DNA from 3 places in the Aliivibrio sp. 1S128 genome. Region 2 is predicted to be linked to each of the others. Evidence: predicted binding sites of a transcription regulator. Region 2 holds the regulator's gene; each other region holds the start of a gene.
What was found. The regulator PurR, encoded in region 2, represses purine synthesis genes. The targets are predictions, from matches to a motif close to TNANGNAAACGTTTNCNTNA.
Positions count from the first base shown of each region.

Region 1: the regulator PurR is predicted to act here: its motif matches at 3,734-3,753, upstream of A6E03_RS09475 (NCS2 family permease).
Region 3: the regulator PurR is predicted to act here: its motif matches at 6,400-6,419, upstream of A6E03_RS11730 (NCS2 family permease).

Region 1 is NZ_MAJV01000069.1:46,514-54,944, reverse strand. It holds gene A6E03_RS09490 (nucleoside-diphosphate sugar epimerase) at 1-31, opposite strand, end outside; gene A6E03_RS09485 (DUF4345 domain-containing protein) at 67-450, opposite strand; gene A6E03_RS09480 (arylsulfatase) at 573-2,060, opposite strand; gene A6E03_RS09475 (NCS2 family permease) at 2,285-3,655, opposite strand; gene A6E03_RS09470 (LysR family transcriptional regulator) at 3,903-4,823, opposite strand; gene A6E03_RS09465 (type 1 glutamine amidotransferase domain-containing protein) at 4,966-5,655, shown strand; gene A6E03_RS09460 (M3 family metallopeptidase) at 5,800-7,647, shown strand; gene A6E03_RS09455 (triacylglycerol lipase) at 7,681-8,431, opposite strand, start outside.
Region 2 is NZ_MAJV01000106.1:102,596-111,026, forward strand. It holds gene A6E03_RS14035 (MGMT family protein) at 1-70, opposite strand, end outside; gene A6E03_RS14040 (hypothetical protein) at 186-926, shown strand; gene A6E03_RS14045 (sensor domain-containing diguanylate cyclase) at 947-2,626, opposite strand; gene A6E03_RS14050 (TfoX/Sxy family DNA transformation protein) at 2,877-3,464, opposite strand; cyclic di-GMP riboswitch class I at 3,591-3,677, opposite strand; gene purR (HTH-type transcriptional repressor PurR) at 3,833-4,840, opposite strand; gene torD (molecular chaperone TorD) at 5,114-5,761, opposite strand; gene torR (two-component system response regulator TorR) at 5,996-6,694, shown strand; gene A6E03_RS14070 (hypothetical protein) at 6,889-8,262, shown strand; gene rluF (23S rRNA pseudouridine(2604) synthase RluF) at 8,382-8,431, shown strand, end outside.
Region 3 is NZ_MAJV01000101.1:91,474-99,904, reverse strand. It holds gene lipA (lipoyl synthase) at 1-570, shown strand, start outside; gene A6E03_RS11750 (glutamate-5-semialdehyde dehydrogenase) at 653-1,909, opposite strand; gene proB (glutamate 5-kinase) at 1,925-3,034, opposite strand; gene frsA (esterase FrsA) at 3,199-4,440, opposite strand; gene gpt (xanthine phosphoribosyltransferase) at 4,584-5,042, opposite strand; gene A6E03_RS11730 (NCS2 family permease) at 5,080-6,372, opposite strand; gene A6E03_RS11725 (aminoacyl-histidine dipeptidase) at 7,203-8,431, shown strand, end outside.

The sequences.
Region 1 (8,431 bases), on a different contig from region 2:
CTGCAATAATGATAGACGATGGTTCCTGCATAACATGCCCTTACTCAACCTTAATTGAGAATAGAATCACACAGCATTTTTCTCTGTGTTTTTAATCAGAATAACCCCTAGAATACCAAATCCAAACTCTAAAAACAGATAGAAAAGCAACAATCCATTTGGCATCCCATCAAGAGCAATACTTAATAAACGTCCAAATGCCAAGCCCACCATAAAAACAACCAAACTATACAAGGCCGGCAATTGGTACTTTTGATTAAATGCTCCCACTAACCAAAGCATAGCAAACCCTAAATACAATCCCATAACAGCACGGAAGATATGCGTGACATTAATTGATGTTGGGTCAATATTAAACAAAAAAGGCAATGATTGTGCAGGCATTAATCCATAGGCAAGCGCTATTATGATTAAGCCAGAAGACGCTGAAAGTAAAAATAATCGGTTCATATTTTATTTCCCATATATTGGTATGCATTACTCTATGCATAAAAAAAAGGTGCATTTACATTCTTAATCACAATGACAAAAATATACCTGCACCTTTACTATTATTTATTTGAACTGATGAATTAGTTACCCACACCACCTGAAATTACGGTATCTGAAGTCACTGGTGGCCACTCTTTAAACGTTTCTAAATGCTGACCGACAGCAGCTTGAGCTGGGCCAAATGCCCACATTTTTTGTCCCATCCATTTTAGGTACATTCCCGATTCTTCCGCTGCTCGCTCGTAAGGATCACGACGTAAATTGAATAATAACGGGGCATTTAACTCTTCTTTTGCCCCGCTCCATCCATGATTTTGCACAACAAAGTGTGCTTTCCAATCACCCACGCGTACCGCTTGTAGCTTATCTCTTTCATAATAAAACAGCTCTTTACGATTCGATTCGCCATCATTAGTTAACATGTCCATTTGGTTGTACCCATCCAAATGTCCTTTAAACCCTTTATAGCCCTTAAGCATTTTTTCTTTTAAATCAGCAGGTCCACCCGCCGCTTCGATTAAAGTTGGCAATAAATCCATGCCATCAAACATGCCATTGTTTACTGTGTTTTTAGGAATTTTATTTGGCCATTGAATTAAGAATGGCGCACGAACACCGCCCTCCCATGTTGTTCCTTTCTCACCGTGAAAAGGCGTCATGCCACCGTCTGGCCATGTCATAATTTCAGGGCCATTATCGGCAGTAAAGATAATAATGGTATTATCTAAAATACCTAATTCTTCAATCTTCGCCAGCATTTCACCAACATGATCATCTAAGTCTTTCATGACGACTTCTTGTAATCCCCACCCGTTTTGACCTAACATTTTTTCGTATTTAGGCGAAAGATGAGTCCATACGTGGCCTCTCGATGGACAATACCAAGTAAAGAAGGGTTGGTTGTTTTTAACGGCTTTTTCGATAAAGTTAATGGTGTGTTTATTTACTTCATCATCTAACGTTCTCATTCGCTCAATTGATAATCTTCCATCATCTTTAATGGTTTGGTTTCCTTTACCATCTGAGGTGGCGTGAATAACATTACGTGGGGCAAACTTTTGAAATGCTTCGTCTTTTGGCCAATCTGGATCTTCCGTATATTCCATCGCGTTGAGATGATATAACCACCCCCAATACTCATCAAAACCATGGTTGGTTGGTAAAAATTCATCTCTATCTCCCAAATGGTTTTTACCAAATTGACCTGTTGTATAACCAAGGGTTTTTAATACTTCAGGAAGCGTTGGCGTATCTTGATTTAAGCCTACAGGACCGCCGGGTAAACCAACGGAGTGCATCCCTGTTCTCACGGGTAATTGTCCTGTCAAAAAGGCAGAGCGACCAGCGGTACAAGACGGTTGAGCATAATAATCGGTGAGTAGCATTCCCTTTTCAGCAATGCTGTCAATGTTTGGTGTATCACTGCTCATTACGCCATTATGATAAGCACTGAGGTTTGAGATGCCGATATCATCGGTAAAAATAACAAATATATTTGGCTTTTCTTGTGCTGCATTCGCTACCAATGAAAATGAAAGTGCTGCTGTCACGGTCAAGCTTTTAAACATCCTATTCATCGTAATTCCTTATCTTTTATCATTATCACTGAGACTGCTTATCACTCTTGAAAAGTAACAACTTAGAATCAATACCTTAATTTAAAAGATAGGACACGCTTTAAAATTAACCACATTTAAACTGAATTTATTGTCTGATATTTTTATTATTTTATTACACGCATAAAAAAACGGATGCGATTAAGCATCCGTTTTTCAATCATCAATAGTAAGCGTTAAATCGCCCAACCACCCACGTAAAACACAATCAAAGCGATCGTGATTGACACAATACCTACGTTTAGTTTCTTAAACTCACCAGCAAAAATGCGTCCAACAACCAGAGTAGTAAAGCCAATCATGATGCCCGTTACGATGTTTGCAGACAGAATAATAAACACGGCACAAACAAGGCCAGATAATGCATCAACAGAATCGTCAAAATCCAATTTAGACACATTACTCAGCATTAATAAGCCTACGTACATTAATGCCGGAGCCGTTGCATAAACAGGAACCAAGTAACTGACTGGTGATAAGAAAATCATGGCTAAGAACAACACGCCCACAACCGCAGCCGTTAAACCTGTTTTACCACCCGCCGCTGTACCCGCCGCCGATTCAATATAAACAGCAGCAGGAGCGCCACCAACAACCGCTGCAACAATTGAACTTGCAGAATCCGCCGTTAGTGCTTTGCCACCATTAATGATTTGTCCGTTTTCATCCAATAAATTCGCTTGACCTGCCAGTGCTCGGATAGTCCCTGTTGCATCAAATACCGCCGTCATTACTAGAGCAATAACAACAGGAAGAATCGCAGGCGTTAACGCTCCCATAATGTCCATCGAACCAATCAATGAACCACCATCGGCCGTTTCTAAACTTGGTAATGCAAAGAAACCATTATAAATCACGTTTGGATCGAAGATTAAGCCGATAATAGAAATACCGACAATCACTAATAAAATACCACCGGGAACGCGTTTTTTCTCTAAACCAAAAATAGCAGCAAGACCAAGTACCGACATAATGACAGAGAACGACGTAATGTCGCCTAGCATAATAGGTAAACCTGCGTGTGCATTTTTAACAATAAGTCCTGTGCCATCCGCAGCAATTAATAAAAGGAATAAACCAATACCAATGCCAGTACCATGAGCAATCCCAACAGGCAGATTACTTAATATCCATTGGCGAACGCCCGTTACCGTAATTAGCGTAAACAACACGCCCATAATAAAGATAGCACCAAGCGCAACAGGAATGCTGACGCCTTGCCCTAATACCAAGCTAAATGCAGTAAAGGCAGTTAAAGAAATAGCACAACCAATCGCCATTGGTAAGTTAACCCACAAGCCCATTAGTAATGAGCCAAATGCGGCAACCAAACACGTCGCAACAAACACAGCGCCCGAGTCAAATCCTGCGGCACCTAACATACTTGGCACAACAATAACCGAATACACCATCGCTAAGAACGTCGTTAATCCTGCGATCATCTCTGTTTTTACCGTACTACCGCGTTCTGATATTTTAAAGAAACCATCAAGTTTTTTATCCATGTTGGATTGTGGTGCTGTATTCTGTGCATTGCCCTGAGACATGGGAACATTCCTTACTAATAAGCGTTAAGATGCTGTCATTTTCTGCGCGCATTCTTGCACAAACTGAGAGAAATATAAATAAGCAATCGTTACCGTCACACTATTACAATCAGTTACTATTCATAGTTAAGTAAATGAAACCGAAGTAATTTATGCACTTTTCACACTAAAAACGCCTAAAATTCAACCAAAAATAAATCTAGCTTATTTATAACTATTCTTATTAATTAACTATCTGTGTTCAATATTATCCCAATAACATTGAACTTCTCGGATGGGTACTATCAAAATATTGAATTAAGAAATCCAACAATAAACGCACTTTTTTAGAATCCGTTGCCCCGGGTGGGTATACGCCATACACTTCAATATCGGCCAGTTCATACTCATCTAACACCGTTTGTAATGTGCCTTCTTTTATTTTAGGCATCGCATCATACACAGGTATTCGTCCTAAACCGTGTCCACCCTCAACAAAAGCGGTTCGTGCGGCGGCATTATTGGTGGTGATGTCACCACTCATTTTAATACGATACGATCTTGTCCCTTTTGTCAGCTCTAGCGTTGGCGATCCCAATTTATACATGACCCAGTTGTGCTGCTCTAATTCAGCAGGGGTAAGCGGTTTACCACAGCGAGTTAAATAACTTGGAGACGCACATAAGCAAGTTGGTAAAGAAGAGAGCTTACGTGCTTTTAAGCCAGAGTCAGGCAATGCAGCTCCTCGAATGGCCAAATCAATCCCTTCTTGAATGATATTAACCACCTCATCAGACAAAATAAGATCTAATTCAATCTTAGGAAACTGCGCTTTAAACACGTTCAATGCAGGGACAATGACCTGCAATCCCATGTTCACAGGACAGGTAATTTTTAATACCCCTTCAGGCTCATTTTTATAGTTTTCCATTTTCTGATTCGCAAATTGTGCTTGATCTGAGATCAACCGACAACTGCTATAAAATTCAATTCCCGCATCGGTGAGTGACAAACTTCGCGTCGAGCGATTGATTAATGTCACTCCTAAGTTCGTTTCTAATTTCTTAATGTGATAGCTGACTACGGTACGTGATAATTCCAACTGTTTTGCTGCCGCACTAAAGCTGCCCTGATCCACCACATGCGTGAATACCACCATGCTTTTTAGTTGTTCAAACGACAATTTCATTGTTATCTCACCTTATTAGTCGAATTATTGAATCAATGTAATCAAATTAATCTGCATTGTCTAACTGAGGTTTACACTCTATATTTTATCCATGCCTTGATTCATCTCTTCAAGGATCACTAATAATTAAAGGAATAGAATAATGACTACACCTAAAAAACGCATTTTGATGGTTCTGACTTCACATTCTGACCTTGGTAATACTGGCGAGAAAACAGGATTTTGGATTGAAGAGTTTGCGGCACCTTATTACGTATTTCTTGATGCAGGCATTGACATTACACTGGCCTCTCCACTAGGTGGACAACCGCCTATCGATCCAAACAGTGAATTAGAAAACTTTCAAACGGACGCCACTCGTCGTTTTGATAACGATGAATCAGCACAACAGACGTTAGCAAGCACTCACAGGTTAAGCGATATCAAAGCTGACGATTACGATGCTGTATTCTACCCTGGTGGTCACGGGCCATTATGGGATCTGGTTGATGATAAAAACTCAATCGCTCTTATTGAAACGCTATTAAATAGCAATAAACCCGTTGCTGCTGTCTGTCACGCTGGTGCGGTATTATTGAATGCAAAAGACACCGCAGGTCAATCAATAGTAAAAGATAAAGCCGTAACAGGGTTCAGTAACACAGAAGAAGAAGCCGTTGCCTTAACAGACATTGTGCCGTTCTTATTAGAAGATGAATTAAAGAAACAAGGCGGTGATTATCAAAAAGTCAGTGATTGGGCGCCCTTTGTTATTCAAGATGGCCTTATCATTACAGGGCAAAATCCAGCAAGTTCTGAAAGCACGGCTGAAAAGTTGTTACTTGCTCTATAGGTTCCAATTAGAAGCACAATATTAAGCTTCATTTATTAAGCTCAATCTAATTACAGATTGAGCTCTTTTCATTTTAATCTCCTCATCTCTATACCATCTATGTCATAATAATCCTTTGCATACGCTGTATTTAAAGGGACGAAAATGACTGCCACGACCTATCTTAATGAGCTTAATCAACGCTATCTCTCTATTCATCGCACCAAAGAAAACTTCTTTTGGGATACCTACATGGGTTTGAGCGATGATCACCAAGGCTCTACGGAAGCAGAAACCACATGGACGAACTTTTTAAGTAATGCTGAGCAAATCTCAGCCATTAGAGCGCAATTTGCTCACGCAGAAAGCATTACTGATGAACAAGAAAAAACACAAACCCTTATTGGTTTACAAGGCTGGTTAGCCACGTTTGAATCTCATGCAATTGAATCAGAACAAGCTCAACAGTTAAAAACAGAGCTAATCAAATTTGAAGCGGGTTTGTTTGAGAAAAAACAGAACCACACCATGACGTATGTAAACGAAGAAGGTGACACAGTTGAAGGCTCTCTTCCTGTACTCGCTTCTATTGTTCGCACCAGCGCTAATGCCGCCACACGCCAATCTGCTCATCAAGCGTTTCTTGGTTTAGAGCAATGGTTACTGCAAAATGGATTTATTGAATTAATCAAACTGCGTAATAAATTCGCACGATCTCAAGGGTTTGATACTTTCTTTGATTACTCGGTAACAAAAAAAGAAAAAATGAGCGCAGATGAACTGTTTACTATTTTGGATGACTTTGAAAAACGCACACGCGATTGTCATCAAAACAGCTTAGACCAACTTGCCGCAAACAAAGGAAGTGAATCACTGCTCGCACACAACTTTGTGTTCTCGTTTGCTGGTGATGTGATGCGTGAGTTAGACCCTTACGTACCATTTTCAAAATCATTACGTCGTTGGGTTGAATCGTTTGGTCGCCTAAATATTGAATTCTCAGGCGCAGAATTAACCCTTGATTTACTCGACCGTAAAGGCAAATACCCGAATGGTTTTTGTCATGGTCCTATTCCATCATTTTACGATCAAGACCAATGGATCGCCGCTAAAGTAAACTTCACTAGCAACGCAAAACCAGACCAAATTGGCAGCGGCTACGATGGCATGAATACCTTGTTCCATGAAGGGGGACACGCCGCACATTTCTCTAACGTAAAAATGAACGCTCCGTGTTTCTCGCAGGAATTTGCACCAACGTCAATGGCCTATGCAGAAACGCAATCTATGTTTTGTGACAGCTTATTAGCTGATGCTGATTGGTTAAAACAATACGCGTTAGATACCGATGGAAAACCAGTGCCTGACGATATCATTAAAGCGATGATCGACAGTAAACAACCATTTAAAGCGTACCAAGAACGCAGTATTTTAGTGGTACCGTATTTTGAACGTGCGTTATACCAGCTAAGCGATTCAGACTTAACGCCAGAAAACATCACCAAGTTAGCTCGTGCTTCTGAGAAAAAAATACTTGGATTAGAATGCAGCCCTCGCCCATTAATGGCTATTCCTCACTTAGTGTCTGATGAAGCTTCGTGTGCTTATCACGGTTACTTATTAGCGCACATGGCGGTCTATCAAACTCGTGCATACTTTACTGAGAAGTTTGGTTTCTTGGCGGATAACCCAAAAATCGGGCCTTTGCTAGCTAAGCATTATTGGAATGCAGGCAACAGCGTAAATCACAATGATTCTATTGTTGCCCTTACTGGTGAAGGGTTTAATGCTAAATACTTAGCGGATGAATGTAATCTATCGGTAGAAGATGCCTGGAAAACAGAACAACAAAAGATTGCAGACATGAACACACGTACTCAAGCTGACATTTCGCCATTACATGCCAATATCACGGTGATTGATGGGGCTAACACTCTGGCAAATAACGCTGAATCAAATGCAAAAATGTGTGATGAATTTGAAGCGTATATTATGAAAACGTACGGACGCTAAACTGATTTCAGGGTGGTATTTATGCCACCCTGTTTATTTCAATATAGATGAATTAGAACTCTCGTCTTGAAAATAAAGCTGTTCAATTAAACGCGCTTGCTCTAACTGATCAACCGTTCCATTATCAATCAGCAATTGTTGTTCTTTTAAGATATCAATCAAATCCGTCGGAACAGAATCGCCATTACCGACAATCTCAACATGGCCTGCTTTCACCGTTATTGGATTCGCATGAACGACATCATCCACGTCTTGATTCGACTGCTCATTAACGCTAAAAACGTAATCATCTTCAACGCATATTCCGTCATCATTGGTTCTACGACACGTATTACGCTCATCCGTTTTTATTACTAAATGCTGAGAAACTGAAGAGAGAAGATCTCCAGGTTGTTCAATAAAATCCGCGTTCGGTGGGATCTGTTGGTATTTCTCTCCTGTCACGGCATAACAAATTAAATCGACAATACCCAGCGAAAGAATACGTAAAGAAGTCATTCCACAATGTGACGATATTTCAATGCCATTAAATGGGGAAGAGACCGTGGTAAGTTGCAGTTGTTTTGTCGCGACTTTTTTCTCATCTTCTCTATCAACCGTAAGTGCTCTACGAGCGACCAAACCACCTTGGCTATGACCAATAATATGCAGAGGTTGTTCAGGGTTTTCATCTGATAATTGATTTAGAGCAGAAACAAGCTCGCCAGAGGTCTCTTCTAAACTCTTTCTGTCATCATATTCAAAACAGATAGCTTGTTGATCATATAAACCATACACATCCGCT
Region 2 (8,431 bases):
CATAAGTGATCAACTTTCCTTTTGGGACATAAAATAAATTTAAATAGATACAATGAATAAACTCATCCATTAGATTAACTACCTTATTTTAGAAATTAGAGAGGTTGGTCAGTGATAAAGCGGGTGATTGCCACTAAACTTAAATTGTAACAAAGTAAACAACTCTATACCAAGGAGGGAAAGTGATGTTATTAGCTGTGTTATCAATTTTATTAAGTTTTATACTTGTTGTCATCGGTGTCTTGGCATTCGGTATCAGTGGCGGGCAGTTACCTTTACTTGCTTTAGCCATTCCGATGCTTTGGTTGATCCCGCAAGGCGGAGTCGCAACGTGGGTATTGCTCGTTGGAATGTCATTATTTGGTTTAACTTTGGACTCTCAACCTTTATCACTTTCAATTGCAGTTTGGACATTGTTCCCTGTATTGATGGTTGTTTTTTCTCGGCGTAAAAGTATTCATCTAGTTGTATTTATAGTTTCAGTTGTTATTGCAATGGAAGCTGGAATTATGGCATTACAGTACGAAGGTAAATTAAATGGTAGTGCGTATTCAACCTTTCTTCAAATTTTAAGTGTTGTGCTGGTGTGGGTTGCAGCAAGAAGTTGGAAGCCAGTAAATAGAAATGCTTGGTGGCCTTTAGTATTAGTGATCCCTTTATGGATAGGAGGGTTACAGCATGCTGCGCTTGTTGCCTTATCAATTACTGGATTGATTGTGTGTTTACAGAGTGTTAGCCGGTCTAAGTATCGTGATTGGCTACCAATGATGTCTTGGCTTTTACCTGTTATTGGCTTTAGTACACTAATAATATCGCCAAAATTTGAAGTGCCTACTTCCATTATGGTTTCGTGGTTAATGATTTTATTAATTGGTTGGGTCACTGATTTTATGATGCAGGTTGATGAGGATGAGCCTGTTGATTAGGCTCATCCGTTCAGTATGTGTTAAGTATTGATTATAAGTGTATCTTCGGTGATTTCAGCAACGTCTGGAGATTGAATAAGTTCGTCGTAATGGCAGGCTTGATCTCGGCCTCGGCCTTTTGCTTCATAAAGAGCAATATCCGCTAACTTAGTTATATCTTCAGATTGGAGCCCATTTTTGGGATAAGTCGCAATACCAATGGAAACGCTTAATTTTCCTAATGATAGGTCTTTAATTGCAAGGTGAAGATCACTAACCGATTTACATAACTCATTAGCGACATGTAATGCACCTTCTGCACCTGTATTGGGTAAGATAATAGCTAATTCTTCTCCTCCTAAGCGACAGACTGTATCTTCACCACGCATGATATTAAGCAGTAATGAGCCGATAGTTTTGAGTACATAATCCCCTGCATCATGACCGTAGTTATCATTGAAACGTTTAAAGTGGTCAAGATCTAGCATTAGGATCGACATTTCTTGTTTGTGTCGCTGAGCACGCATAATTTCTTGATTAATTGTTTCTTCGTAATAGCGACGATTATATAAACCAGTTAAAGGATCACTTATTGCCTGCTCCCTCAATTTTTCTTGTAAGTTTAAATTGGCTAAAGCAAGGCCTAAGTGCTCGGCAACGGTAAAAGCAAGTTTCTTAACATTGTCATCTAAATTATCTGTATTACCTAAATAGATGTGCATCATACCAATGGTGTTGCCATGCGCAGTTAACGGAATGCAGAGGGTTTGATCAATGCCTGTCGCTGACATATGAGAACAAGGTAACGTTGTGTATTTATCATTAGCGAAATGGAATTTACCTTTACGTAATGCCCAGCACTCTTCAGGTGCGTAAGTTTTACTGCCAGGCCACGCGCCACCCCAATCAAGCTTTACTAGTAACTGATTTCTAGAGGAACGCATTAAGGATACAACACCGTTCACATCCCCTAAAATTCTAGGGAGGATATCCTCTACCACCATTTGAGCTTCATTAATTGAATTACAGGCTGCCAGCATAGTTGCAAGGCGATGTAAGAGTTCTATTTCTTGAGTTCGTTGTTCAATACGCTCTTCTTGTAAGTCTTGCTCATTTTGAACTTGTTGTTGAATCAGTTTATTACTTAGTAAGGACGAAGCGATAACAAGTACGATATTAATACTCATTAAAATAATTAAAATATTCATCAACTCTTCCACCATTGCATCAATGCGAGTTAATGGCGTAGCTGCTCTAAGGATGTACGTAGAACCTTGATATTCGAATGATTTTGCTGAATACAGTAAGTTTTTAAAGCGAGATGTACTAAAGCGAGTCGAAGTGCCATACCCAAAGTTTTGAGCGTTGACGATCTCTTGTCTGTTTAGATGATTTTCAAGTTGTAAAACAGAACTTAAAGAAATATCACTATCGGCAATCGGGGTTCCGTCAGATGTAATTAATGTTATATGATCTTCTTTGGCAATCACTAGTTTCGTTTTTATGTAAACATCTAATGATTTTAAATCGGTAAAAGAAATATTATCGTCGTTAATGTCTTTAATAAGACGAGTTATTTCTTCAGATAAGCTGCCTTCTACCTTATGTTCAAGCCAGTTTGACAGTGTTGAATTGAATACAAATAAACCAAGCGTTATCGTTAATATCGTTGATATTATAGGTAAATAAAGCCATTTTTTGCTAATGGTATTTTTTTTCATCCATGCACCTTGTAAAACGTGAACTGTTTAACAGTTTTTTATTCCATATATTGGGGGTGAGATTAACTGATAGTGATATAAACTAACAGCGATTATTGTCGTGAAGATGTAAAACGTGGAGGATTATCGCTTTTTAACTAAATGAATGATAATAACGATTGGATGAGATGTGAAAGGTAGGATATCAAAGAAAATAACGCCTTAATCTATATTTTTTAGATAGCAAATAAGATTAAGGCGTATATATTTATTATAATAGTTTTCTTAATTCACTTCGTGTTTCAGCTGAAACAACAGACCAATGCGTACCTTTAATCGCTCCTTCAAGAGACCAAAGTAATTCATCACTTACACTACTTGAGTGTGTCTGTTGAATCGCTTTATAGGCATTTACAGAGCCGGTGTCACGTAATTCATCCACGGTATTAATTCCTGCTTTTTTAAGCATTCTTTCCGTAGCTAATCTGAGATTTGGTAAATCTTTAATACGTGATGGGCCTGCGGCCTGTTGTTTTTCTTTATCATTTTTAGCGACATCTAAAGCAGTAATCGCTTGAATTAAGATAGAGTCAGGATCTTCCCAACAATGAGTTGAAATTGCAAAATACTTAGTGACAACAGGAAAACCACGTTTTTTATAAACATAAGGTTCAAACCCTTGCTCTTTAAATAAGTTGATAGTTTCACTACTCGCTCTCAAATGCAGCTTGTCTTGAACAACAAGAGCAAACATGGTGCTATCAATAAAAATGCCAAAACCACCAAACATTGAGCGTGAAGTGATAGTGCCTAAAGATGACAGTAATCGAAGTGATTCTTTTAGTACTGGTTTATCCATTGCAATAATTCTCGGTTAGTAAGTCTACGTCACTAAACAACTGAGCCCGAGGAAATAGTAGCAAGTTCAAAATAAGGCATTGTTATTTTAAAGTAAAAATTAACAATACCAGAGAGATTACTTACCATCGGCAACCCCGCTACCTTATATTTTTCAATACGTAGGCCGGAGGCTTTGCGTCCTGCACTTTCGCACAGTTTGCCCTGTTCGTGACTTCGTTGATGATATAGCAATCAATAAAGGTAGTTATTGCGGAATTAAGTATAGTGTGATCTTGCTTCAAAAAATTTATTTTTATTTTTGTTAAGTTGGTTCAAGTTTTAGATATTATTTGAACCAACCCTCATTTATGGCAAAGAAAATAACCGCTATTTAGTACGATCTAAGACACTGCTTCGAGATACCACCTCGGGTTGCATTTCAAAAACACGACGTTCGTGGTGCTTATCTTTAATGCGTTCCAATAAGATTTCGACAGCGGTTTTACCTACTCGGCGTTTAGGCTGATGGATCGTCGTTAGCGGTGGTGAAAAGTAAGCTGAAAGTTCTATATTATCGTAGCCAATAATAGAAATATCTTCAGGAACTCGTAAACCAGATTGCTTAATTCGACTGATTGCAGCCAGAGCCATAATATCGTTAAAACAAAATAAAGCCGTAGGACGTACTTCCATAGCTAATAATTTATCAACGGCTTTTGATGCAGAAGCACATTCAAAATCACCTTCTAAGATCCATTCTGATTTAAATGGTAAGTTAGCTTCTTCATGAGCACGTTGAAAACCATGAACACGTTCTTTACACGTAGTTTTGTCCGCTTGGCCTGTAATACAAGCAATTTGAGTATGACCATTTTCAATCAAATGTTTTGTTGCTAAATAGCCACCTTTTTCAGAGTTATCAATGATCTTATCTGTGCGAGGGCTGTCTGGGCCCCAATCCATAATAACCATTGGTAATTCTGTATTTTTTTCAAGTAACGCTAATAACTGCTCATTAAGGTCTGAACACATAACCAATAAGCCATCTACTCGTTTTTCAGAAAGCATACGAAGGTAATGTTTTTGTTTATCTAAATCGCCTTCAGTGTTACACATAAATAGTGTGTAACCTTGTTTGTAGCAGTAATTTTCAACCCCGTGCATTACTTCAGCAAAAAATGGGTTAAATGATTGAGTTACTAGCATGCCAATAGTACGTGTCGTATTGCACTTTAAACTACGAGCAACCGCACTAGGGGCATAGTTTAACTCTTCAACTGCTTCCCATACGCGCTTTTGAGTTGCTTCTGCAACAAAGCGAGTTTTGTTAATCACATGAGAAACAGTGGTGGTAGAAACCGCAGCAATTCTTGCAACGTCTTTAATAGTAGCCATATAAAAGCCTTAAATAGGTAAATAAGGGGCTATTTATGTTCCAACAAAATAGAGAGTTTTGTCTTGGTATGATGGAAGATAAATAGGCCCTGGTTATAAATGAAAAAAACCGCTAAAAATGCGGTTTTCATTTAATGTTCGATTTTATCGTTTGCGCTCACATTTTATAGATAAAGCATAGTGCAAACAATTATTGATTTAGTAAATTTTGTTAGCGATTTGATTTATATCACATGACTGTAACGATATTGTATCAACATACGAAGTCATTAATTACTCACCTGTAAGAAAAGTAACGTCAAGTTGTAGAAAGGTTACAAGAAACGAGGTTACTGCAGCATAAAAACCGAAGTCATCTCTTTCTTTACAAATATGGTTGAATTTAGGTGTCCAAGACAAAAGTTGAGCATTGATGAATGACAATTGGGCATTCATATATTCTTCAAATTCTTCTTCAGATGTTTTTTGATTTGTCATTAGAATTAAATTTCCAAGAAAATCTAATTCAATAGCGATATGATCTGCAGGTTCGTTGAACTCAGACTTTTGAGCTATATTGTATTTAGCTAATAATTCACGCATATCTTGAGCAGGTTTTGCATTAAGAAGACCTGATTTATCTAAATATATAGAAGCATAAGGAAGGGCACTGTTTTTATCTGAACCTAAAAAAGCGGTACAGAAATCAGCAGATAGCTCTAACTGTGCATCGTCACGAGTTTGAAGTTGATTTAACTTTTCAATTAACGCGTTGATTGTATCTGTTAATTCAGGTGTTTTTCCTAAATCAGATAAAAAGGTACGTACCTCAAAGCTATTGTATTGCTCTAGTTGCTCAGTTGTTAATTCACTTGCTAATAAGCTAGATAGCCACCAGTAAATTTCAGCACGTTGTTTGTTAAATTCAGTTAATTCGTTCATGTATTTTTGCTCCAAGAAATTTATTTAAGAATTGTACTGGATAAGTATGAAAAGGAATAGCACCTATCATTAACAGGCTGTATAAGGATATGTGTAAAAATTAAATAAACCGTTTTTGTTAATAATTGTTTTGAATCAATTAAACAATAGAAATATCAATTGAGAGTTGGCATTATTACAAAATATGAATAGAATAAGATAAGAACTATCTAAATAACCATTAAAGAGAATATTATGAGCTATCACATTTTAGTTGTTGAAGACGAAGTGGTAACTCGCTCTAAACTTGTAGGCTACTTTGAAGCCGAGGGATATCAAGTGAGCGAGGCTGAAACAGGGGCAGAGATGCGAACTGTTTTGGCTGAACAAAAAGTTGATTTAATTATGCTTGATATAAACCTACCAGGAGAGGATGGTTTATTATTGGCTCGCGAACTGCGCAGTCAATCTAACATTGGTATTATTCTCGTTACAGGACGAACAGATAGTATTGACCGAATCGTTGGTCTAGAAATGGGTGCAGATGACTATGTCACTAAGCCTGTAGAATTACGCGAATTATTAGTTCGAGTTAAGAATTTATTTTGGCGTATGTCTTTGGTTCATGAACCAATAGAATTAGATGAATCAAATCTAGTTCGCTTTGGGGAATGGACATTTGATATTCAACGTCGTGCGTTATCAAATAATGGCGAACCCGTTAAGTTAACTAAAGCTGAGTATGAGTTACTAGTTGCCTTATCGTCATACCCTAATACGGTTCTATCACGCGAACGAATTTTGAATATGATAAGCCATCGAGTCGATGCTCCAAATGATCGAACCATTGACGTACTTATTCGAAGAATGCGTGCAAAAATGGAAATGGACCCAAAAAACCCACAAATATTTGTTACCGTTCATGGTGAAGGTTATATGTTTGCTGGTGATTGATATTTATTAGTATCAATATTTAATCTTTAAAAAAGCCACTCATATATTGAGTGGCTTTTTTTATGCCAGTGCAGTTGTCAATTTTAATTGTGATTCATTAGTAAGAAATTCTGCTTTTAATTGATTTTTATAATAAAATATCGATAGGAGCGCACAGCGCTTGTCTATTCAAATAAAATTATTATAGGTTCGGCATGAAACAGTTTTTTAAAATGGCAGTGATTACCTCTGCATTAGTTGGTGTTATCGGTTGTCAAAGTACTGATGAGAGTTCTGCAGTTGTTGCAATTGAAACTAATGCACCAGTAGCATCGGCTACCACGTTCGATGCTCTTCAAAAGCAGTATGCATTAGATAAAGTCACGTTTGATTCTTTAGACAATTTCAAAGTTTATTCTGAATCCACTTACACAGATATGATGGAAGATTGGATTGACGCAAAGGATGTATTTTCAGATATAGAGAAAGAACCGAGTTTAATCAATGAAGAATATTCAATGTTTTCTTCTGGAAGTTATTCAGCTAAATACATGAGTTTAGTCGCGGATGCCGATATGGCGTTAAGTAAACTTAAAAATTATAAAGAAACAGCGGATGTTGTTTTATCAGATGCTATTGCACAAATGGCATATCTTAATTCAATCGATGTAAAAACGTATTATCCGCAAGATTTTTTAAGTTTAAATAAGCAATACAGAGAGTTATTTATTACGGTAATTGAAGAGGGGATTGCTGAGGCTCAGACTAGCCAAGCCTCTTTTTTAACACAAGCAAAAGTGATTGAAATTGAAACAACGTTAAAAATACACGTAGTGCCATTGGAAAAAGAGTTTGTAGGATTAACGAATAAAGGTTTTAGAACGATAGCGCCAATAAGCTATGGTCAAACGAAAGCTGAACTAGATAAAACAAAGAAAGCAGTACAAGCGAATAACCGTGACAAAGCTTTAATTGTTGATGTAGTTGCTAAAACTCGCTTCCAGCTTGATCATCTTAAAAATATGGCAGCAGAAGTTAAATTACTTAAAGCGGTTAAGAACGGTGAGTTTGAACAATCTGTTCTAGAAGTAGAAAATAAGTTGTTATCTATTTCTCAAGCCATTAACGGTGATGATTATCGTGATGAGCCGTTAAGAGCGCAAACATCTTCAATTTTGAATGCAGTACAGCAGATGCATGATATTAACAATACAACCGACTTAGAAGCGAAGATTAAAGGGCTTAATGCTCAAATAAAAACATTAGAAGTCACGGTTGAAAACCAAACAGAAGATCGTGTTAATTCTCAAAAGCAAGTACTTCTATTAACACAGCAACTTGAGAGAAATGATAATTTAATTAATAATTTGAATGGTGTCATTGCTTCTTACAAAGAAAAGGAAGCGGTAGTTGCTGAGGAAGTGAACACTGCAACTCAAGATGCGCCAGTTGCTGAAGCGCTAACGGCTACTGAGGTAGTTCCAGTTGAGGTGGAAGATCCTTCTGTCGAGAAGGCTATTGTTGAAACATCGACAGTGAATGACATTGTAATTCCAGTAGAAGTTAACAAGGCTGTTAACGTTAAATAATAGGTGACCCTATTAATCGTTAAGAACAAAGCACCTTAGACATTGGGTTAAGGTGCTTTTTTATTGGATATTTATCCGTTTCTGATACACTGCGGCTGTTCACTTTTTAGAGGTACATCATGACATCACCAGATCCTAAATTAACCCGCTTAAATAAATTCATTAGTGA
Region 3 (8,431 bases), on a different contig from region 2:
ATCACTTCAGTAGACCGTGATGATTTACGTGATGGTGGTGCACAGCATTTTTCTGATTGTAACCGTGAAATTCGTGAATTAAACCCTGAGATCCGTATTGAAACACTAGTACCTGATTTCCGTGGCCGTATGGATCGCGCATTAGACGCAATGCATGGCAACCCACCAGATGTATTTAACCACAACTTAGAGACTGCACCGCGTTTATATCGTAAAGTACGACCTGGTGCCAATTACCAATGGTCACTTGATCTATTGAAGAAATTCAAAGAACAACATCCAACAGTGCCAACAAAGTCTGGTGTTATGATGGGGCTAGGTGAGACAAAAGAAGAGATTGTTCAAGTACTAAAAGACTTGCGAGATCATGGTGTAACGATGTTAACGCTAGGTCAATACTTAGCACCAAGTCGCCACCACTTACCTGTTGAACGTTACGTTCCACCAGCAGAGTTTGATGAACTAAAAGAGATCGCACTTGAGCTTGGATTTACTCATGCCGCTTGTGGACCATTTGTTCGTTCTTCTTACCATGCCGATCTTCAAGCGAAAGGCGAAGAAGTTAAATAGTTCAGGATTCAAGAAATGAAAAAAGGTTGACGTTTTTGCGTCAACCTTTTTATTTATTTGCTAGAAGCTAATGAAAGAGTGATTAACTACGGATTAGATAATCTGCTTTACCTACCCATTTATAACTTGTTAACTCTTCTAAGCCCATTGGACCACGAGCATGAAGCTTTTGAGTAGACACAGCGACTTCTGCGCCTAAACCAAACTGAGCGCCATCAGTAAAGCGAGTTGATGCATTCACATAGACAGCGGCAGAACCTGCTGTATTAATGAACTTCTCTGCCGATTCAATATTATTTGTTAAGATCGTATCAGAGTGGCTCGCGTTATGTTTTTGCATATGAGCAGCGGCTTCGTTGACATCGGCAACGACTTTTACTCCTAATGTGTAACTTAGCCATTCAGTGTCAAAATCGCCCTCTTGAGCTTCACGTAACGATACACCTTTAAACTCTTTTAATAGTGCGTAAGCTTTAGGCTCAGCAACTAATTCAACACGGCCGGCCATGTTATCCGCAAGTAATGCTAAGAATTGTGGAGCGACGGCTTCATGAACCAATAACGTATCTAATGCATTACATGCTGATGGACGTTGTGCTTTTGAGTTATCTACAACCGCTAATGCTCTTTCTAAATCAGCACTGTCATCAACAAACGCATGGCTAATACCAAAACCACCAATGATCACTGGAATTGAGCTGTTTTCTTTACACATCTTGTGAAGACCAGCACCACCACGCGGAATGATCATATCTACATAATCATCTAAACGCAGTAATTCAGAAACTAATTCGCGATCTGGTTTTTCTATGTACTGTACTGACGCTGCTGGTAAATCGGCTTTTTCAAGAGCAACTTGAATAACCTTAACTAACTCCATGTTAGAAAAGAACGTTTCTTTACCGCCACGTAGAATACTTGCATTACCAGTTTTCAAGCATAACGAAGCAATATCTATCGTCACGTTTGGACGGGCTTCGTAAATCACACCAATAACACCAATAGGTACACGACGTCGAGAAAGAGACATGCCGTTTTCAAGCATTTTACTGTCAATTTCGCTACCAACAGGATCATTCAAGCCGATCACGTTACGAACATCGTTAGCAATACCAACTAAACGTTCTTCTGTTAGTAATAATCTGTCTTGCATTGCATCTGAAATTCCCGCGTCTACCGCTGCACTAATGTCTCTTGCATTAGCAGCCAGAATCGCCTCTTTATTGGCTTCAAGCTCGTCAGCAATAATAGCAAGCGCTCTGTTCTTTTGGGCTGTTGGAGCAACAGCCAAGTCAAATGCAGCTGCTTTTGCTGCCTGACCCATACTCGTTAAATTCACAATAAATATCCTTTACTAAATCAGTACTAAATCATCACGGTGGATAGCTACAGGTCCATACTCGTAACCTAATACTGCGTAAATATCCTGACTGTGTTTACCTAAAATCTTATTTAAATCATCGCTTGAATAGCGAGAAATACCGCGAGCAATAAGTTCACCTTGAGTATTTATAATCTTAGCAACGCCACCACGGACAAAAGAGCCCGAAACAGAGGTAATCCCTTTACTCAGTAGACTGCTGCCTTTTTTCTGTACTGCATTCACTGCGCCATCATCAATAACTATCGCGCCATTAGATGCAGGACCTGCAAGAATCCAACGCTTACGACTCTCTAATGCACATTCAACCGGTAAGAATTTTGTACCTTGCGGTTTAGAATGCACAACATCGCTAATGACATTCTCTGCGCTGCCTGCTGCAATAACTACTTCAATGCCTGCACGGCGTGCAATATCTGCAGCCTGTAATTTAGTTGCCATGCCGCCCGTACCTAACGTCGTACCACTACCACCTGCAATCTTACGTAGTGTTTCATCGATGGTATGAACTTCTTTAATCAATTCGGCTTTAGGATCTTTACGTGGGTCGGCTGTAAATAAACCCGCTTGGTCTGTTAACAACAGTAATTTATCAGCACCAGCAAGAATCCCCACTAAAGCAGATAGATTGTCATTATCGCCCACTTTAATTTCATTCGTTGCTACTGCATCATTTTCATTAACAATAGGAACAATGCCATTTTTTAATAACGCTTGCAGCATATCACGAGCATTTAGATAACGTTCGCGATCATCTAAATCCGCTCGAGTTAACAGCATTTGTCCAACATTAACGCCATAAATAGCAAATAGACTCTGCCAAGCTTGAATTAAACAACTTTGACCAACAGCAGCTAATAGCTGTTTGTTGGCCATGGTTTTGGGCAGTTCGGGGTAGTTAAGGTGCTCACGACCGGCAGCAATTGCACCAGATGTAACAACAATAATTTGATGGCCTAACTTTTTCAGATGGACACATTGGCGAACCAATTCAACCATGTGTGCTCTGTCTAGTTTCAATGTGCCACCAGTGAGTACACTTGTACCAAGTTTAACGACTATGGTTTGAGATTGTGTATTCAATTCCCTACTACCTATTTAACTAATAATGTTTTAAGTTACGAAACTATATTCATCGTAACAATAATGGAAAAAACACTCTATTTTTAGCAAGCAAATCAGAACAGTACAAGCCAAAAATACGATTTAATGATATTTCACTTTAATGAGAGAGATAAATAGGCAGATTATTGCTTCATTTCTTCTTTTATCCACTCAATCATCTGGTTTAATGCTTCTTCATAGCCACTATGCAAAGTTTTACTTTTCAGCTCAACGCCTTTTCCGTACTGACTAAATAAAGCGGCTAATTTATTATCTGACTTAGGAGATACGGGATCTCCCTGTAAGCCAATCGAAAGAACCGATACTGATGTTTTTCTCCCACCAGAAAGAAAACCTTGATTCTTCAAAGACCATGCCTGCATTTGACTAGTTAAGCTATTTATATCAACAACTTGCTTTCCTAACCGAGAAGCCAGTACATCTAAATACATTTTTGGCATCTTCCTCAATTGCGCCGAGTTCGATAAAACATGATGAATTGGAGCACCAAGAGCCACGCACGCTTTTAATCTATCTGGCTCTAAAAAAGAGAGCCTTAATGCTACGTTACCACCAAATCTAAATCCCATCACTGCTGCATGAAAACGATCAACCCACGGAATATTAGGTAAATGATTCAATACCGCCTGATGTAAACAACTCGAATCCTCACTCAAAGGCCAATAAGAACTATGACCAACCGATGGCATATCAAGTGTTAACATTGCGATATTATTAGGAGCAAGAAAATCACGATATAAACGCCACATATCTGTTTGTAATGAATCCAAACCACCACTGACAATAACGACTGGTAATGGTTTTTCTGTACTTGGTAAATGCAAATAACAAGTGATTTTTTTACCTTTATAAGGTACTTGGATCTTCTCTATACGATGGGAACTTTGCTTTGCAGCCATATCATAAGCTTGATTTGCCAATACCTGAGATTGTGTCGCTAAGTTATCGCCTTTTATGTGTGGATAGCCTGCGATGCTAAAATACAAACTAGCTTTAAAACACGCTTCTGCCGCTGCATCACCTTGCAATTCAGACGCATTCTTCTGATGCTTCATTCCTGCATGAATCCACTCATAAGCCCAATTACCAGCGTGATAACCACTCACGGTATCCAACCATTCATCACGAGTTCTATTTTTATCACTACTTGCGATACGAGAAAGAATAGATTCCAGTTCTATTGGAGCGACACCCTGCCAAATCCACTGCGGGCGGCGAAGTTCACGATACCAACTTCTCTCCCCACTCGCAGAGACTTGCTCTAGACTACTTGGAAGATAAGGAATGAGACCTGACGTCTCTAAGGCTTGCTTCTGATTTTTAAATAAAGTTACGGAGAGATTTTCACTTTCAGGTTGAGACATAGCAAACACCAATAATACAAAGGTTGATTACCTTTACTATATACTGAAAGGCTTAATAGAAACACGCTATTCATAATAAAATCAAATACCAAGATAAAAAAAATGACCCTACAAGAGAGTCATTTTTATCAATTTAATTTTGATTACTTTTTACAAATAGGATCTACGTATGTTACCGCCATATCCCATGGTTGCTCAATCCACGTATCTTGTGGGATATCGACAACATAAGCATCAACTAAATGAATACCTGCAGGTTTAGCACATACTGTTACTAATTTGCCTTTAGGGTACATTTTACGTAACTCAACAGCAGTGTCACCGCTATCAACAAGGTCATCTATAATGATAAAACCTTCGCCGTCACCTTCCATTGCTTTAACAACAGTCATATCACGCTGATGATCATGATCGTAGCTTGAGATACAAACAGTATCAACGTAACGAATATTCAATTCACGAGCCAAGATAGCAGCAGGTACTAAACCGCCACGGCTTACCGCCAAAATACCTTTCCATTGTTCCGCAGGAAGTAACTGTTCAGCAAGCTGACGAGTGTACATCTGCATATTATCCCAAGTAATTACAAATTTATTAGCCATAAGTGACAAAACCTCTAAGTGACACAGCCATCAGCGACTATGCCGTAAAAATAAATTTCAGCGTGAATAGTGCAGCAAGAACCCAAACACTGATATGAACATCACGACCTTTACCACTTAGCAGCTTAATTGCAGCATAAGAGATAAAGCCCAAAGAAATACCATCAGCAATAGAGAAGGTTAAAGGCATAAGCAAGCATACCACAACAACAGGGGCCGCTTCAGTAAGATCTCGCCAATCTATGCTCACAAGACCAGACATCATTAAAATAGCAACATAGAACAAAGCACCAGCCGTTGCGTAAGCCGGAACCATTCCTGCTAAAGGAGCAAAAAATAAAGCCAAAAGAAACAAAATACCAACAACAACCGCGGTTAAACCAGTACGGCCACCCGCAGCTACACCAGCAACACTTTCAATATATGATGTTGTATTTGATGTACCTAATAAGGCACCAACAGATGTCGCCGTTGAATCAGCAAGCAAAGCTTTATTTAAACGAGGGATATTACCATCTTTATCCATAATTCCTGCTTTTTGAGATACTCCGACTAACGTGCCTGCAGTATCAAATAAATCAACGAATAAAAAAGCAAAAACAACGCTTAACATACCAATATCAAAAGCACCTGAAAAATCGAGTTGTAAAAATGTAGGTGCAAGGCTTGGTGGCATAGACATAATGCCGGCATATTGAACTTCACCAAAAAGCAGAGCAAGTGTCGTTACCGCTAAAATAGCGATCATAACAGCCGCTTTATAGCCACGATGAACTAAAGCAATAGTTAGAAATAAGGCTAACGCCCCCATTGCAGCAGGGAAACTATTAATATGCCCAATAGACAATAAAGTGGCCGGATTATCGACAACAATACCTGAATTTTTTAAAGCAATGAAAGCCAGAAATAAACCAATACCAGCGGAAATGCCGGTACGTAAAGACAATGGGATTGAATTTATGATTAATTCTCTAATTTTACACAAGCTTAAAAGTATAAATAAAACGCCAGACATAAATACAGCGGCTAATGCGACTTGCCATGTATGCCCCATACCTAATACTACGGTATAAGTAAAAAAAGCATTAAGTCCCATTCCTGGTGCTTGAGCTATTGGGAAGTTAGCTACAAATCCCATAATAAAACAACCAATTGCAGCAGCAATACAAGTTGCAACAAACACTGCTCCTTTATCCATTCCCGCATCAGCCAAGATTGCTGGGTTAACGAAAATAACATAAGCCATCGTTAAAAAGGTGGTTAAACCAGCAATAACTTCAGTACGAAAATCAGTACCATTTTCTTTTAGTTGAAATAGTTTCTCAAGCATTTGAGCAATCCCTAGAGTATTTTCCTGCAATCTAAACGTTTGCGTAATCGATTGGCTGAGGATTATAAAGAGGAATTATACGAATTTCTAGCGATAGTTACCCATTTAATACGCTTATAATAAATAAAGTGAATGCACTAATTACAAAAAACAAATATTTAATAATTAAATCAATAACATAAAATGGGAAAGAGATGAGATTGAATAGGAAGAAAATAATTTAAAGGCAAAAAAAACGCCACCCAAATTATTTGGATGGCGGAGAATATAAGTCACCCTAGTTGGGTAAAATAGAATTCCAATTATAGGGGTATAACTTTACGCATAAAACCGAGGTTTTATTAGTAACCAAAGCAAGCTGGGTAAACAAATTGACTTGTGTAAACAGAGCGTTGGTTCCAGAAACTTGAAGAACTTAAAAAAGACATAACATCACCTTATCAATTGACAGTTAAAAACAATAAAATTGATCTCGGTTCCTTGGAGGCGATAAATCGGACTCATCCTTTGAGCATTTACATTCTGCTGTTCAGCAGATGAGATAACTATAGCATCATGAAAATTAATTACAAGAAAAACATGATCCAGCTCACATAAAATTACGAATAAGCCCAATTAATAGACCAAAAGTGTAATTTTATTACGTAACCGTTTGCTATTTAAAAAATAAAGATATACCAGATATACTTTCGCAAAACTTGATAATGTATTTACGATATCAAACAGAGTAATTGGCTAAATTCAGGGGTATACTGAGTTAAATTAATAATCAATTGCTCACGTTAATAGAGCATTTCTAAAATAAGTATGGTTTTTAAAAGGAGATCCTTGTGTCTGAGATCACTCAACTTAGCCCTCAACCATTGTGGCAGTTTTTCGACAAAATTTGTTCTATCCCTCACCCTTCTAAATATGAAGAAGCGTTAGCTCAATATATTATTGAGTGGGCAACAAATGAAGGGTTAGAGGTTCGTCGTGATCCTACTGGCAATGTATTTATTAAAAAACCAGCAACCGTTGGTATGGAAGATCGTAAAGGGGTTGTTCTTCAAGCTCACATCGATATGGTTCCACAAAAAAATGAAGACACAGCTCACGACTTCACAAAAGATCCTATTCAGCCTTATATTGATGGCGAATGGGTAACAGCTAAAGGAACCACTCTTGGTGCTGACAACGGCATGGGTATGGCTTCTTGTCTTGCTGTGTTAGCTTCAACTGAGATCAAACATGGCCCTCTTGAAGTGTTACTTACTATCGATGAAGAAGCAGGCATGACTGGTGCTTTCGGTTTAGAAGCGGGTTGGTTAGAAGGTGATATCCTTTTAAATACCGATTCTGAACAAGAAGGTGAGATCTATATGGGTTGTGCAGGTGGAGCTGACGGTTCAATCAAACTTGATATTGAACGTGAAGCTTTACCTACTGGCTACATTACTCGTCAAATAACCCTAAAAGGTTTAAAAGGCGGTCACTCTGGTTGTGACATTCATACTGGTCGTGGTAATGCGAATAAACTATTAGGTCGCTTCCTAGCGGGTCATTCTATTGAGTTAGGTCTACGCCTTGCTGAATTCCGTGGTGGTAGTTTACGTAATGCGATTCCTCGAGAAGCCTTTGCTACTGTTGCCGTTCCTGCTGAAAATGAGGCCAAACTGGCAGAACTATTTACTTTCTATACAAACTTATTGAAAGATGAATTAGGCCGAGTAGAAACGGATATTCTTAGTATTAATGAAGCTACATCAGCTGAAAATGTACTAACATCAGAAACCCAAGCGCGCTTTATTGCCACTCTTAATGCATGTCCAAACGGTGTTATCCGTATGAGCGATGACATTGATGGCGTGGTAGAAACCTCTTTAAACGTTGGTGTTATTACGACAGATGAAGATTCTATTACTATTCTTTGTCTTATCCGTTCACTAATGGACTCGGGTCGTAGTATGGTTGAAGGTATGCTTGCTTCTGTTGCTGAATTAGCAGGCGCACAAGTCACCTTCTCTGGTACTTACCCTGGTTGGAAGCCTGATGCTGACTCTGAAATCATGCATGTTTT